DNA from 2 places in the Blastococcus deserti genome. Region 2 is predicted to be linked to the other one. Evidence: riboswitches for the same ligand, from Rfam matches in the RefSeq annotation. Region 2 holds a riboswitch; the other holds the start of a gene.
What was found. Region 2 has a riboswitch for thiamine pyrophosphate ahead of thiM (hydroxyethylthiazole kinase). Riboswitches for the same ligand answer to the same signal wherever they lie in the genome.
Positions count from the first base shown of each region.

Region 1: linked by a shared signal. The riboswitch ahead of ACFSHS_RS04740 (ECF transporter S component) and the one ahead of thiM (hydroxyethylthiazole kinase) in region 2 are both predicted to bind thiamine pyrophosphate.

Region 1 covers NZ_JBHUHP010000003.1:62,932-70,195, reverse strand. The annotation lists gene ACFSHS_RS04750 (energy-coupling factor transporter transmembrane component T family protein) at 1-149, opposite strand, end outside; gene ACFSHS_RS04745 (ABC transporter ATP-binding protein) at 146-1,558, opposite strand; gene ACFSHS_RS04740 (ECF transporter S component) at 1,567-2,184, opposite strand; TPP riboswitch at 2,181-2,284, opposite strand; gene ACFSHS_RS04735 (Nramp family divalent metal transporter) at 2,387-3,691, opposite strand; gene ACFSHS_RS04730 (Mut7-C RNAse domain-containing protein) at 3,879-4,586, opposite strand; gene ACFSHS_RS04725 (VOC family protein) at 4,897-5,409, shown strand; gene ACFSHS_RS04720 (acetate uptake transporter family protein) at 5,413-6,090, opposite strand; gene ACFSHS_RS04715 (hypothetical protein) at 6,090-6,572, opposite strand; gene ACFSHS_RS04710 (molybdopterin oxidoreductase family protein) at 6,569-7,264, opposite strand, start outside.
Region 2 covers NZ_JBHUHP010000011.1:110,094-117,357, forward strand. The annotation lists gene ACFSHS_RS13525 (DNA polymerase IV) at 1-1,234, opposite strand, end outside; gene ACFSHS_RS13530 (maleylpyruvate isomerase family mycothiol-dependent enzyme) at 1,331-1,951, shown strand; gene thiD (bifunctional hydroxymethylpyrimidine kinase/phosphomethylpyrimidine kinase) at 2,049-2,870, opposite strand; gene thiE (thiamine phosphate synthase) at 2,867-3,541, opposite strand; gene thiM (hydroxyethylthiazole kinase) at 3,538-4,350, opposite strand; TPP riboswitch at 4,344-4,437, opposite strand; TPP riboswitch at 4,507-4,615, shown strand; gene ACFSHS_RS13550 (alcohol dehydrogenase catalytic domain-containing protein) at 4,606-5,616, shown strand; gene ACFSHS_RS13555 (DEAD/DEAH box helicase) at 5,625-7,264, opposite strand, start outside.

The DNA of each region.
Region 1 (7,264 bases), on a different contig from region 2:
TCGGCGGCGAGCACGACGCCCGGCGTCACCAGGTCGCCGCTGACCAGGAGCACCGCGGTGAGGATCGCGATCGCCGTCAGCTGGGCGACCGGGTTGATCACCGACAGCGGCACCGGCCGGGCCGGGCCCAGGGCGAGCGGCAGGCTCATGGGACCGCCACCGGCAGACCCAGGTGCAGGACCTCGTCGGCCAGAGCCGTCACCACCGCGGCGTCGTGGGTGACGACGCAGAGGGACCGCTCGCCGTCCTGCTGCTCGGCGAGGATCGCCACGAGCTCGGCCCAGGTGTCCCGGTCCTGGCCGAAGGTGGGCTCGTCGAGCACCAGGACCCGGGGGCGGGTGGCCAGCGCGGTCGCCACGGAGAGCCGTCGCTGCTGCCCGCCCGACAGGGTGAAGGGATGGGCCTCGGCCAGGTCGCCGAGGCCGAGCCGCTCCAGCAGCTCGTCGGCCAGCCGGGCGGCCGCGGTGTCGCCGGCACCCGACCTCAGCGGGCCGAGCGACAGCTCATCGCGCACCCGGGCGGTGAGGAACTGGTGCTCGGGCTGCTGGAAGACCGTGCCGATCCGCGTCACCAGTTCGGCGGCCCGCCACCGGGACGGCGGGTGCGCCGGCCGCCGGAGGCCCGCGCAGAGCGCCGGGGTGGCGACCACACGTCCTGTCGTCGGCGCGCGCAGGCCGGCCAGCAGGAGGGCCAGCGTGGACTTGCCGGTGCCGTTGGGCCCGGTCACGGCCAGGGTGCGGCCCGCGTGCAGGCCGACGTCGGTGGGGAGCAGGGCGGGCGTGGGAGAGCCCCGGTGGGTGTAGCCGGCCTCCTCGGCCGCCAGGAGGAGCGGGCCGACGGGCAGGGGCCGGCGGGCGGGGAACCGCAGGGGAGCCGGTGCCCAGCCCGGCCCGTGCTCGACCAGCCCGCCAGACGGCAGCAGTTCCACCACCCGGTCGACGAGGGGGAGCCAGGACTCGACGTCGTGGTCGACCACCACCAGCGTCGTGGAGCGGTCGGCGACGGCCCGCACGACCGCCGTCCGCACCAGGTCCGCGCCCTCGGGATCGAGCTGGGCCGTCGGCTCGTCGAGCAGGAGCAGCCCCGGGCGGGGAGCGAGGGCCCCGGCCAGCACCAGCCGCTGCTTCTGGCCCCCCGACAGGGCCGCGGTGGGCCGGTCGCGGCCGAGGTCGAAGCCCACCGCGTCGAGCGCGGCGTCGACCGCCGGCCAGATCCGCTCCGGAGGCGTGCCGGCGTTCTCCAGCCCGAACGCGACGTCGTCCCCGCTGCGGGTCATCACCAGCTGGGAGTCCGGCTCCTGGAAGACCATGCCCACCCGGTCCCTGCGGCGGCCGGGGGGCGCGCCGTCGACGCTCAGCTCTCCGGTGGCGTCGCCGCTCTCCGGTGTCAGCAGCCCGCCCAGCGCCCGCAGGAGCGTGGACTTGCCCGATCCCGACGACCCGGTGAGCAGGACCCGCTCACCGGCGCCGATCTCGAGGTCGACGTCCCGCACCGCCCAGGCCCGCCGGGTGGCGTGGCGGAACCCCCAGCCGGCGAGCCGGACCCCCGCGGGGTCCATGCCCGCCCTCAGACCCGGGTGCGGCCGGACGCGAAGGACGACAGCGCACCGCTGGCCGCCAGCGCCCGGGTGAGGGCCAGGCTGCCCAGCCCGGCGACGACGGCGGTGCTGGCGACCACCAGCGCGAGATACACGGCCTTCCACCCCACGGTCCAGTCGGGGTAGTAGTAGACGAGGTCCAGCACGGCCGCGGTCGCGCCGGCGAGTGCCGCGGAGAGCAGGGCCTGCGGCCAGCCGAAGCGGCGGTACCCGAAGGCCGCGAACCCCGCGTCGCCGGCCAGGCCCTGCAGCAGGCCGTAGACGATCGTCGTCGTCCCCCAGGCCGAGCCCAGCAGGGCCGAGACGATCGCGGCGACGAGCTCGGCGAACAGGCCCGCCCCTGGCTTGCGCACCACCAGCGGTGCCAGGACGGCGGGGATGAGCCACACGCCGTACATGAAGGCCTGGGCCGGCGGGAAGCCGGCGAAGGCCGCCCCAGTGCCGGCCCACAACAGGCCCCAGGCCCAGAAGACCACGCCGAAGGCGGCGCCGAGGACAGCGGTGACGACGATGTCGACGGTGCGCCAGCGGTTGCTCCGCTCCCCGACGGGAGCAGCGGACGACGGACGGACGGCCTGCTCGGCCATGATTTCCTCCAGACTCCCTGCGCCGGCATGACCCGGATCAGGTTCGAGGGTCTGCGGGATCCCGCACTCTCAGCGCCGAAGCGCTCCCCTGCTGTGTGTTCGGTTGTGCCGCCCACTCTAGACCTCCCGCGATCATGGCGCCGCGACCAGCCGCGACCGCCCAGCAGTGGTCGTCGCGCCGTGATCGTCGGGGAGCCGGCGCTCACCGCAGCGCGAGTCCGAGCAGCAGGTGGGCGTTGAGCGCGATGATCAGCACTGCCACCACGCTGCCCGCGACGGTGGTGATCCAACGGTTGACCCAGCCGGCCATCAGGTCGCGGCGGCTGGTCAGCCACAGCAGCGGCACGAGCGCGAACGGGATCCCGAACGAGAGCACCACCTGCGACCACACCAGCGCCGTCGTCGGGTCGCCGCCGAGGACCAGGACGGCCAGCGCCGGCGCCAGGGTGATCAGCCGACGCGTCACGACGGGGATGTGCCGGCGCAGGAAGCCGGCCATGACCACCTGACCGGCGTGCGTCCCCACCGACGAGGACGCGAAGCCCGAGGCGAGCAGGGCCACGGCGAAGGCGATCGCCGCGCCGGTGCCCAGCTGGTCGCCCAGACCGGCGTGCACGGCCTCGAGGGACTCGGCCTGGTGGCCGCCGGTGAACAGCTGCGCGGCGATGATCAGCATGGCGGCGTTCACCAGCCCGGCCAGTCCCATCGCGAGGAGCACGTCGAGCCGCTGGGCCCGCAGCAGCCGACGTCGTCCCTGCGCGGTGCGCCCGGCGGTGACGACGTCGCCGTACCGGCCGGGGGTGAGCGCGGAGTGCACGTAGATGACGTGCGGCATGACCGTGGCGCCGAGGATGCCGGTGGCCAGGACGACGCTGTCGGCGCCGTCGAAGGAGGGGACCATCCCGCCGGCGAGCCCGCCCGGGTCCACGCCGGAGCCGATCAGGGTGTACCCGAACCCGAGGCCGACGACGAGCAGGAGGCCGGTGATCACCCGCTCGAACGGCCGGTGCCCGCGCGACTGTGCGCCCAGCAGGACGAACGCGACGACGGCGGTGATGGCGCCGCCGATCGGCAGGGGCACCCCGAAGAGCAGGTTCAGCGCGACGGCGCCGCCGACGATCTCCGCCAGGTCGGTGGCGATCGCCACCGCCTCGGCCTGCACCCACAGCCCCCACGTCACAGGGCGGGGCAGCCGTTCGCGGCAGAGGGTGGCCAGGTCCCGCCCGGTGGCCAGCCCCAGCTTGGCGGTGAGCGACTGGATCAGCATCGCCATGAGGTTGGCCGCGACGATCACCCAGAGCAGCGTGTAGCCGAAGGCGGCGCCCCCGGAGAAGTTGGTGGCGAAGTTGCCCGGGTCCACGTAGGCGACGGCGGCCACGAAGGCCGGTCCCAGCAGCGGCCAGATACGCCGGCGCGGCTCGGACGGGCCGGGCGCCCGCAGCGGAGCGGTGCGGGCTGTGACCAGCGTGGTCGGCAGGACGGCGGCCTCGGTCTTCGACAGGTACACGGCGGCCTCGCGGTGGGGAGGAGCGGGTGGGATGGCGCTCCTGTCCTGCCCGGACCGGGTGACACACCGGGGCCGACCCGTGGCCCCCGGGGGCCAACGTCCGCGACCGCTCGCGCGAGGGCTGATCACTGGGCGCCGGTGCGCAGGTCCAGGCCCCGGATCTGCGCACCGGTGCACACCCTCGCGGTCACCGGCCTGTGGCGCTCCGGATCATCGCGTCGATCCGGCGGGCGTGCGCGCCGTGCCAGTACACCCGCGCGCACGCCCGGCACCGGACGAAGTCCTCGTAGGTCCGGCGGGTCCCGGCCTCCAGCCGGTGGGCGACCTCCTGCTTCGGCACCGTCTCCAGGGCGCCACCGCAGGCGGTGCAGCGGGTGAGGGGCGCTACCGGGGGCGCGAACCGGTCGAGGACGTCGGCCAGCTGCCCGTCGGGCCGGCTGCCCCGGACCAGCGCTCCCCGCGCGAGGGCCCGGCGCATCAGCAGGCGCCGGTCCTGGGTGAGCAGCACCCGCTCCTCGGCGAGCGCCCGCGCCACGAGATCGGAGTCGTCGGCCTCGTTGGACCAGGCGGCGTCGAGCCCGAGCAGGCGCAGGCGGCGGGCCAGGGTCCCGAGTCCGACGTCGAGCAGGAAGCCGCCCGCGGGCAGGACCTCGGGGCGGGCTGCCTCGGCCACCTCGATGCGGCCGCCGGCCACTGCCCGGGTCGCGTGCGTCGCGGGTGTCCCGTTGAGCCGCAGCTCGCCCACCTCGGTCAGCGGCACGCCGGCCGCCTGCACCAGGTGGCCCACCGTGGCGTCGGGGTCGAAGCGCATGCGCCGCATGCCGCGGTGGCGGTCCCGCGGCGGGAGGAGGAAGCGCAGTGGGACCGGGACGACGACGTCGACGCCCTCGATCACCCCGCCCCTCACCCCGCCCCCGCCCTCACTCCGCGCCCGCCCTCACTCCGCGCCCGCCCTCACTCCGCCACGACCCGCAGCGTCTTCATCGAGGAGTCCGCCGCGTCGGGGATCAGCATCCCGCGGCCACGCCGGTGGTGAGGCGGTCGAGGGCCTCCTGACTGATCCGCTCGCCGGGCGCCGGCACCGGCATGCCCGGCGGGGACGCGGGAGTGGTCCATCGCGGCCCACTACCCGCTCGGCGGGAATACTTGAACTCTCAAGCAAGTTGGTGCAGGGTGAGCGAGACACCGACAGCCAGGAGCCCGTCATGCCCGTCCAGCGCCTCAACCACGCCGTCCTGTACGTCCGCGACGTCGCCCGCAGCCACGCGTTCTACCGGGACGTCCTCGGCTTCCGCGTGAAGATGGAGATCCCGGGCGCCGCGGTCTTCCTGCAGGCCGAGGGCTCGACCAACGACCACGACCTCGGGTTGTTCCAGATCGGCGCCGGGGCCGGCCCCTCGGAGGCGGGCCGCCGCACGGTGGGTCTCTACCACCTGGCGTGGGAGGTCGACACGCTCGCCGAGCTCGCCCGCATCCGCGACGCGCTGCTGCAGGCCGGTGCGCTGGTCGGGGCGTCCGACCACGCCACGACGAAGGCGCTGTACGCCCAGGACCCGGACGGCATCGAGTTCGAGGTCTCCTGGCTGCTGCCCGCCGACCTGATCACTCCCGAGGTCACCGAGGGCGCGGCCATGACCGCCCCGCTGGACCTGGAGCGGGAGATCGAGCGCTACGGCGCCCACACCCGCGGCGGGGTCGGGGTCTCCGTCCCCGCCTGACGCTCACAGCTGCGGACGGACTCCCGGTTCGCTCGCCAGCTCCGCCGGCGCCATCGGTCCCTCGCCCCGCACGGCGCTCGCCGCTGGTCCGCGCCGACCGGCCGGCAGCACGGTGCGGCGGTGCGATCCCTCCAGCTCCAGGGCCAGGGCCGCGTAGAGGCCGAGGACGGCGAGCGCCAGCCCGACCCAGCCGGCGACGCTCTGCCACGTCGGAGAGGCCTCGAACTGGTAGAGCCCCGTGACGACGAAGCGCAGCCCCGCCGTCCCCATGACCGCGGCGGCCACCAGCTTGGCCAGCCCGGAGATCGCCGGCACGAACATGGCGATCCCCGAGACGACCAGCAGGACGCCGAGTCCCGCGCTGGTGGAGCCCGGCGGTGAGGTGTAGGTCGTCAGCCCGACGACGGCCCACGTGCCGGCGAGGATGCCCATGCCGGTCGCGGCGACCGGGTCGCGGGCGAGGAAGCCCATCACCGAGGCCAGGAGCTGCAGAGGCACGGTGGCCGCCATCGCCGTGATGGCCGCGACCCGGCCCTGCTCGGGCGGGATCCAGCCGAGCTGCAGCGCGGAGAACACGGTGGTGGCCAGGGCCAGCGCCAGGAAGCCCAGGGGCAACGGGGTGGCGACCGGCCGGAGGACGATGCGGGTCGCCGGTTCGCCGGTGTGCCCTGAGGAGCTCATCAGCTGACCAGGATCTGGGTCGCTGATTCCTTGATCCGGCTGTTGGCCCACCGAGCCTGGCGCAGGTTCTGCGGGTGGCACCGCTGCGCCAGCCCCAGCAGCTCCGCGTCCTGCAGGCCCTGGGCGACCTGGGCCACCATCTCCCAGTCCACGGACACGCCCTGGGCGTGGATGAAGATGCTGCGGAGGTCGCGCAGCAGGAGGAGCGACGGCGCCGAGCGGCGGCCGAGCAGGTCGCTGACCGCCTCGCTGAGCTTTCCCAGGAGCGTGGACTCACCGGCTGGTTCGGGGTCCAGCTCGACGCCGTACCGCTCGCCGAAGGGGGCGAGCCGGCGCACGTGGTCCTGGGACCAGGTGGCGAGGTCCTTCCCGACGTGGAAGACCTCGTGGTCGGCCTTGTGCCGCTCCGCGACGGCGAGCAGCTGGTGGGCCAGGTGGTTCTCGGAGCGGTGCAGTTCCTCGAGCGCCAGACCGATCCTCATCGCGCGCCTCCGTCGGCCGGCAGCGTCTCCTGCACCTCGGCCGTCCGTCCGCCCCTCGTCGGGGCCGGCCCCGGCGTGGCCGGGGCCGAGCCGGTGGTGGTGGGCGCCGGTGACCGGCCCCTGCGCGACAGCCGAACCTTCCGCACCGCCGCTGCTGCGGTCTTGAAGATCGGCTGCTTGGACGCCGGGTCCCAATCCGTGAGGGTGAGCTCGTTCGCCGCGCGCCCGTTCTCGACCGCTCCGGGGTCGTCCCAGTAGCCGTAGTGGAAGGGGAGGAAGAGCACGCCGTCGCGGATCTCGCTGATCCGCAGCCGTGCCCGCACCGACCCGCGGGCGGTCGACACCTCGAGCAGGTCACCCTCGCCGACACCCAGCCGCCCCGCGTCCCCGGGCGACATCTCCACCCACACCTCGGGGGCGGCGGCCTGCAGCTGCGGCGCCCGGCCGGTCTTGGTCCGGGTGTGGAAGTGGTACAGCGTGCGACCGGTGATCAGGATGAAGGGGCGGTCGCGGGAGGGCATCTCGTGCGGCGGGACGAACTCCGCCGCGCGGATGATCGCCTTGCCGTCGGGATTCATCGCCTTGTAGTCGCTCTCCTCGAACGGTGCCCCCGTGAGGATGTCGCGGCCGTAGCTCTCGCAGTACTCGGGATCGCTGTAGAACCGGCCGTCCGCGTAGAGCCGCTCGGTGCC
Region 2 (7,264 bases):
GGCGGACGTCCTGACCCGGCCACCACCGGCGTTCCGCGGGCAGCTGCTCGGCGGAAGCGCCCGCCGGCGCCTCCCCGGCGGGCAACCCGTTCTCGGCGGGCAAGGCGTCCCCCGCGGTCGACGGGTCCTCCGGAGCCGGCCCGTCGTCGTCGATCGGGCCCTCGGCGAAGAGGTCGCCCTGCACGTAGACCGACAGGCCCGAGACCCCCACGCCCAGCAGCCGCAGGCCGCCGCTCGCGCCCGCCTCGGCGAGCAGCCGCCGGGCGGTGGTGGCGATCGTGCGGGGGTCGTCGGTCGGTTGCGGCAGGGTCTGCGACCGCGTGAGCGTGGTGAAGTCGTACCGGCGGAGCTTCAGGGTGACCGTGCGCCCGGAGTGGGCGGATGCCTGCAGCCGCCGGCCCACCCGCGCGGCCATCGAGTCGATCTCGCGCCCCAGCACGTCGAGGTCGGTGAGGTCGCGCTCGAAGGTCTCCTCGTGCGACACCGACTTCACGCCCCGGTCGGGGACGACGGGGCGGTCGTCCTCGGCCCGCGCCAGGGCGTACAGCCCGGCCCCGTGCGCCCTCCCGGCCAGCGCCACCAGGTCGGTCAGCGACTTCGCCGCCAGGTCGCCGACGGTCTTGACGCCGACCTGGTGCAGCCGCTCGGCGGTCGCCGGACCCACGCCGCCCAACCGGGTCACCGACAGCGGATGCAGGACGTCCAGCTCGGTGCCCGGCGGGACGACGACCAGACCGTCGGGCTTCTGAAGATCGGAGCCGATCTTGGCCATGAGCTTGGACGTCCCGATGCCGACCGAGCCGGTCACTCCCCCGGTCGCCTCGGCGATCCGGACCTTCAGCCGCCGCGCGAGCTCGGTTACCCCCGCGACGGACAGGTCGTGCCCCTCGCCGGCCGCCAGGTCGACGTAGGCCTCGTCCAGGGACGCCGGCTCGACCAGCGGCGACAGCTCCCGCAGCAGGCCCATGACCACGTCGGAGGTGCGCCGGTAGGCGGCGAACCGGCCGCCGAGGAACGCCGTCCCCGATGGGCACCGCCGCCGCGCCTCCGCGGTCGACATCGCGGAGCGCGCTCCGTAGGCCCGCGCCTCGTAGGACGCCGTGGCGACGACGCCGCGCCCGCCCACCCCACCGACGACCACCGGCCGGCCGCGCAGGGACGGCTTGTCCCGCTGCTCGACCGCGGCGAAGAAGGCGTCGAGGTCCAGGTGCAGGACGCTCGCCTCCCGCCGCACGCCGCACCCACTTCCGCCCATTCGTCCCACGTGTCCGCACGCCATTGTCGGTCGAGGCGGCGACAGGTCCGGTGACGGCGCCTAGGGTCCCGGCGCATGACCGTGATGGACCTGGCACGAGCCGAGCGCGAGGACCTGCTGGAACTCCTGGAGCGGCTGACTCCCGACCAGTGGCGGGCACCGTCGCTGTGCGAGGGCTGGAGCGTGCACGACGTCGTCGCCCACGTGCTCAGCTACGACGAGCTCGGCCCGCGGCAGCTGGCGGCACGCTTCGCTCGCGGCCTGTTCCTCGTCGACCGGGTCAACGCCGTCGGTCTGCGGGACTACACGGTGCGCACCCCGGCCGAGCTGGTCGACCTGCTGCGGGCACACCTCACCCCGAGCGGGCTGACGGCTGGGCTGGGCGGAGCGATCGGCCTGACCGATGTGATGATCCACCAGCAGGACATCCGCCGTCCCCTCGGCGAGCCCCGGCACATCCCCGCCGAGCGTCTCCTGCCGGCCCTGCGCACCGCGCTGTTCAGTCCGGTGCTGCGCGGCGTCGTGCGCGTCCGCGATGTGCGGCTGGTGGCGACCGACATCGACTGGAGCTTCGGGCGGGGACCCGAGGTCCGCGGGACGGGTGAGGCCCTGCTGCTGGCCGTGGCGGGACGCGGTGTGGTGGCCGATGAGCTCTCCGGGCCCGGACGCGACCGGGTGACGCGACGGCTCGGCTGACCGCAGGCTCCGGAGCGAGGGCTCGTCTCGGTGGCCGCCCGCCGTGGCGAGGGGTCGAGGCCGAGGCGCGGGATCCGCGCCTCCGCGGCACCTCCGATCAGTCCGGCCACACCCCCGCGAAGTGGTGGACCGGGCCGTGCCCCGAGCCGACGCCCAGACTCCCGCCACCCTCCAGCGCGCGCTGGAGGTAGTCGCGGGCCTGCTCGACCAGGGGCAACCAGTCTCCGCCTCCGGACCGGGCGGCGAGCGCGGCGATCGCCGAGGAGAGCGTGCACCCCGTCCCGTGCGTCGCGGTCGTCGCCACCCGGGGACGGCGGGTGGTCCACACGCCCCCGGCGGTCGCCAGCACGTCCACGCTCTCGTCCCCGCCCAGGTGGCCGCCCTTGAGCAGCACGGCTCCGGGGCCGAACTCCAGCAGGGCGCGGGCCTGGTCGGTCAGGTCATCCGCTTCGGTCGACGGCTCCACCTCGAGCAGCGCCGCGGCCTCGGGCACGTTCGGGGTGATCAGGTCGGCGACCGGCAGCAGATCGGTACGGACGGCGGCCACCGCCTCCTCGTCGATCAACCGGTCGCCGCTGGTCGCCACCATCACCGGGTCGCAGACCACGGGCCCGGGGCGACGTTCGGCGAGCACGGCGGCGACCTCCCGCACCACGTCCGCGGTGCCCAGCATGCCCAGCTTGGTGGCGTGGACCTCGACGTCGTCGAGCAGCGTGCGCAACTGCAGTCCCACGAACGCCGCCGGGACGGGATGAACGCCGGTGACGCCGCGGGTGCTCTGCGCGGTGAGCGCGGTGAGCACGGCGGTGCCGTAGGCGCCGAGGGCGCTGAAGGTCTTCAGGTCGGCCTGGATGCCGGCACCCCCGCTGGGATCGCTGCCGGCCACGGAGAGGGCCGTGGGCGTGCGTCCGGCGGTCACCGCGCGAGCTCCGCCAGGCGGCCACGGCGGATCTCCGACCGCAGTTCCCGGGCCGCGGCCGTGGGGTCGGCGGCAGCGCAGACGGCGGAGACGACGCACAGCCCGTCGACACCGGCGGCAGCGACCTCCGCCGCCCGGTCGACGGTGATCCCCCCGATGGCCACGCTGGTCAGCCCGCCGGCCCGGGCCGCGGAGGCCAGGCTCCGGACGGCCGCGGTCCCCAGTCCGGGGCCGGCCTCGGGCTTGGTCGGCGTGGCCCACACCGGGCTGAGGCCGACCACGTCGACGGTGCCTGCGGGCAGCCGCAGCGCCGCGTCCAGATCGGCCGCGCTCTCCACCGACAGGCCCAGCCACGGGTGGGGGCCGATCAGCGCCCGGACCTCGGCGACGGCAAGGTCCCCCTGGCCGACGTGGATGCCGTTCGCGCCGGCCAGCAGGGCGACGTCCACGGCGTCGTTGACGACGACCGCCACGTCGGGGCGGCCGGCGAGTGACGCCTGCACGGCGCCCGTCAGGGCCAGCAACTCCCGCCGGGAGGCGCCCTTGTCACGTACCTGTACGGCGGTCACCCCGCCGGCCACCGCGGCCTTGACGACGTCGGCCACCGGCCGGGGCCGGCAGAGCTCGGTGTCGGTGACCAGGTAGAGCGTCGGGTCGAACGGCCGCCTCATCCGGCGCCCCGGACGTCTTCCGCACGCAGGTCGGCGCCGGCCACGGCGTCCCCGTCCACCCCGTCGAGGGCGTCGAGCCACGCGACGGCGAACGTGCCGGGCCCCGCGGCGGCGGCGGCCGCCCGCTCCGCGGCCAGCGCGACGTGGGCGTGCGCGGCGACGGCACCGGCGAGGGGGTCGTCGGTGACGGCGAGGTAGGCCGCCACCAGGGCGCCGAGCGCGCAGCCGGCCCCGGTCGTCCGGGTGAGCAGCACCGACCCGCCGCCCACGCGCACCGTCCGCCGTCCGTCGGTGATCAGGTCGACCTCGCCGCTCACCGCGACCACGCCACCGGTGCGGCCGGCCAGTTCCGCTGCTGCGGTGACCGCGTCATCGGTGGCAGCGGTGCTGTCGACGCCCCGTCCGCCTCCGCCGGCACCGGCGAGCGCCATCACCTCGGACGCGTTGCCGCGAACCACGGTGGGGCGCAGCGCCACCAGGTCGGCAGCCAGCTCCGTCCGATAGGCCAGGCCGCCGACGGCGACCGGGTCGAGGACCCAGGGAGTGCCGGCCGTCCAGGCCGACCGTGCCGCCAGCCGCATCGCCTCGGCGGTGCGGCGGTGGACGGTGCCCACGTTGACCAGCACGGCGGAGGCCACGACGGCGAAGTCGCCGGCTTCCTCCGGTGCGTCCACCATGGCCGGCGCCGCACCGGCGGCGAGCAGCGCGTTGGCGGTGATCGACTGCACGACCGTGTTGGTCAGGCAGTGCACCAGGGGTGCGTTCGTGCGCACTGCCTCACGGGCAGCGCGGAGATCGACGGCTTCCACGCCGGTGACATCCCTTCGCCAGTGCGAACTGGAGCAGGTTCGACGGGTCTGTTCTCAGTCCCTGGAGGGACACCCCGTGCCACGTACGCAGCGAACCTAACAGGAGTCGGGTGGCCGGGCGGCCCCGGGCGAGGACCACGGCGACCGGCTACCGTGCCGTCCGTACGCGGGAGCCCGTCGAAACGGGCTGAGAGGGCGGCTGCAGCCGCCGACCGTTGGAACCTGTCCGGGTCATGCCGGCGTAGGGAGGCAGTTGTGCGTGCTGTGCGTTTCCACGGAGCGGGACGGCCGGCGGTGGTCGAGGACGTCCCCTCGCCTCGCCCCGGGCCCGGGGACGTGCTGATCGACGTCGCGGCCGCGGGGGTGTGCGGGACCGAGCTGCACTTCCTGGACGGGCTGCTGACCCCGGCACGAGCGCCCATCACGCTGGGCCACGAGGTGGCCGGCGTGATCGCCGAGGTCGGCGACGAGGTGGATGACGTCGCAGTGGGAGACCGCGTCGCCGTCCACTACCTGCACGCCTGCCATCGGTGCCGCTCGTGCCTCGCCGGCGACGACCACCTGTGCGACGCGCCCCTCGGCTTCCTGGCCTTCGCCACCGACGGCGGGTTCGCCGAGCAGGTCGTGGTGCCCGCCTCGGCCGCGGTCCGCGTGCCCGAGACGCTCGACCTGCCGTCCGCGGCCACCCTGTGCTGCAGCGCCACCACGGCACTGCACGCGGTGGACGTGGCGGCCGTCCGTCCCGGATCCACCGCCGTCGTCTACGGAACCGGTGGCGTCGGCCTGGCCCTGGTCCAGGTGCTGCGGGAGGTGGGGGCGCGGCCGGTGGCGGTCGCCCGGAACCCGCACCGCCTCCGCCTCGCCCGGAAGCTGGGCGCCGACGTGACGGTCGACGGGACCGGGGACGTCGCGACCGCCGTCCGGGAGGCCACCGGCCGCGCCGGCGCCGACGTGGTCTTCGACCTGGTCGGCACCCGGGAGACCGGCGCCGCCGCACTGGCCTGCCTGGGCAAGCGGGGAACCCTGGTCTACGTCGGCTACAGCTTCGACACCGTCGAGATCAACCCGCTCGGCCTCGTGGTCCCCGAGCAGCGGATCGTGACGTCGGTCGGCAACCGCCGCTCCGAGCTCGTGGCGGCCCTCGACCTCGCCGCGCGCGGCCGGCTGCAGACGACGGTCACCGAGCACGCCCTGGACGACGGCCCGCGCGTGCTCGAGGAGCTGCGCGCCGGCCGTGTCGTCGGCCGGGCGGTGCTCCGGCCCTGATGACCGGGTCAGTCGTCGGTGAGTGCGGCCGCCGGCAGCCAGTCGGCGTCGAGCAGCTCGGCGATCTCGCGCAGGGACGACGTGTCGGCCCCGGCGGCCGAGCCGCTGACCGCGAGCCGTTCGACCATGACGCGGGCGACCTGCTCCTCGACCGTGTCCTCGGCGAACGCGATCCGCCACGGCGAGGTCCGCCCGTCCCGGTGGGTGCGGCCGGTGACCTGCCGGGCCTGGATGCCGGAGAAGCGGGGCTGGTGGAACAGCCCGACCCGTGGCGTCTCCGAGGCGGGGCGTCCGTCGGGCAGGAGCTCGCCGGCGTGCAGCGAGATCGACGCGGTGACCGTGAAGACGCAGACCCGGGCCTCGCCCCGCTGGAACCGCAACCGCTCGCGCTCCGGATCACCGAGGCCATGGTCGAACCGGTCGCGCCCGTAGATGCCGGCCACCGGGATCCCCGCGTCGAGCAGGGCCTCCCGGATCGGATCGGCGGCCGTCTCGACGAACTCGACCGACACCGCGACCTGCCGCTCGGCCTCCACCTGGGCCTTCACCCAGTCGACCGTGGCCTGGACCCGGATCAGCCCGGCCTTCTGCCGGAACCGCAGCAGCGCCGCCCGCCCGCGGGCGCCCTGGCGTGCCGTGCGCGCCAGCCGCATCTCCGCGCGGAACTCCGACCACTCCGAGTCGTAGGCCGCCCGCTCCGCGGGGGTCAGCGCCACCGGCGTCCCGCTCACCGAGACCGGCCCCCAGGGCGCACCCCGGTGCAGCGTGCCGGGCGGGTCGGCAGCTGTCAGCCACGACTGCAGCCTGGTTAGGTCAGCGCGCCGCTGGTCGGGGTCGTCGGTCCACTGCCACCCGTAGCGGCCACGTTCCACGTGGAACCCGTGCGCGGCGAGCTGCTTCGGCAGGTCGGCCCACTCGCGGACCGGCTCCCCGTGCCGGACGGCGAACTCCGGGGCCAGGTACGGCAGCTCCAGCGGCGTGTGCGCCGGGGTGGCGGTGGCGGCCAGCACGAACGGGGCGTCCTTCCCCCGGCCGGCGCCCGACACCGCCTTCCAGTGCTTCCAGCGCTGCGTCGTGGTGTGCCGCACCATGTGGGCCTCGTCGGCGACGACGACGTCGAACCGGAGTTTCGCGACCTTCCCGAGCCGGTCCCAGGTGGTAACGCACCAGCGCAGGCCGCCGTCACCGAACCCGGCGATCGAGCGGGTCCAGTGCGGGATGGTGATCGCCGCGGGGCGGTCGGCGACCACCAGGACGGTCCGCACGTGGCGCTGCTCGGCGACCGCCTTGACCGCGAGGATCGCCGTCCCCGTCTTGCCCACCCCGGGGTCGTCGCCGAGCAGGAACACCCGGCCCCCGGCCGCCGCGTGCGCCGCGATCACGTCGGCGCCGTCGCACTGCTGGTCGCGGGGCGTCAGCGGCCGGGCGAGCGGCACCGGCCGTGGCTTCTCGTTGACCTCGTCCTCGAGGAAGCGCTCGAGCGTGTACGGCGGCGGGTCGTAGGGCGCCAGCTCCGGCGGGAGCTCGGGCCCCACCCACACGTGGGCCTGCAGGCCGGCGTGCCAGACGGCGCCGGGGGCCGGCGCCCGGAACGGCACCGCCAGGACCCACACCCGCTCGCCCGGACCCGCCGTGGGCACCTCGGGAG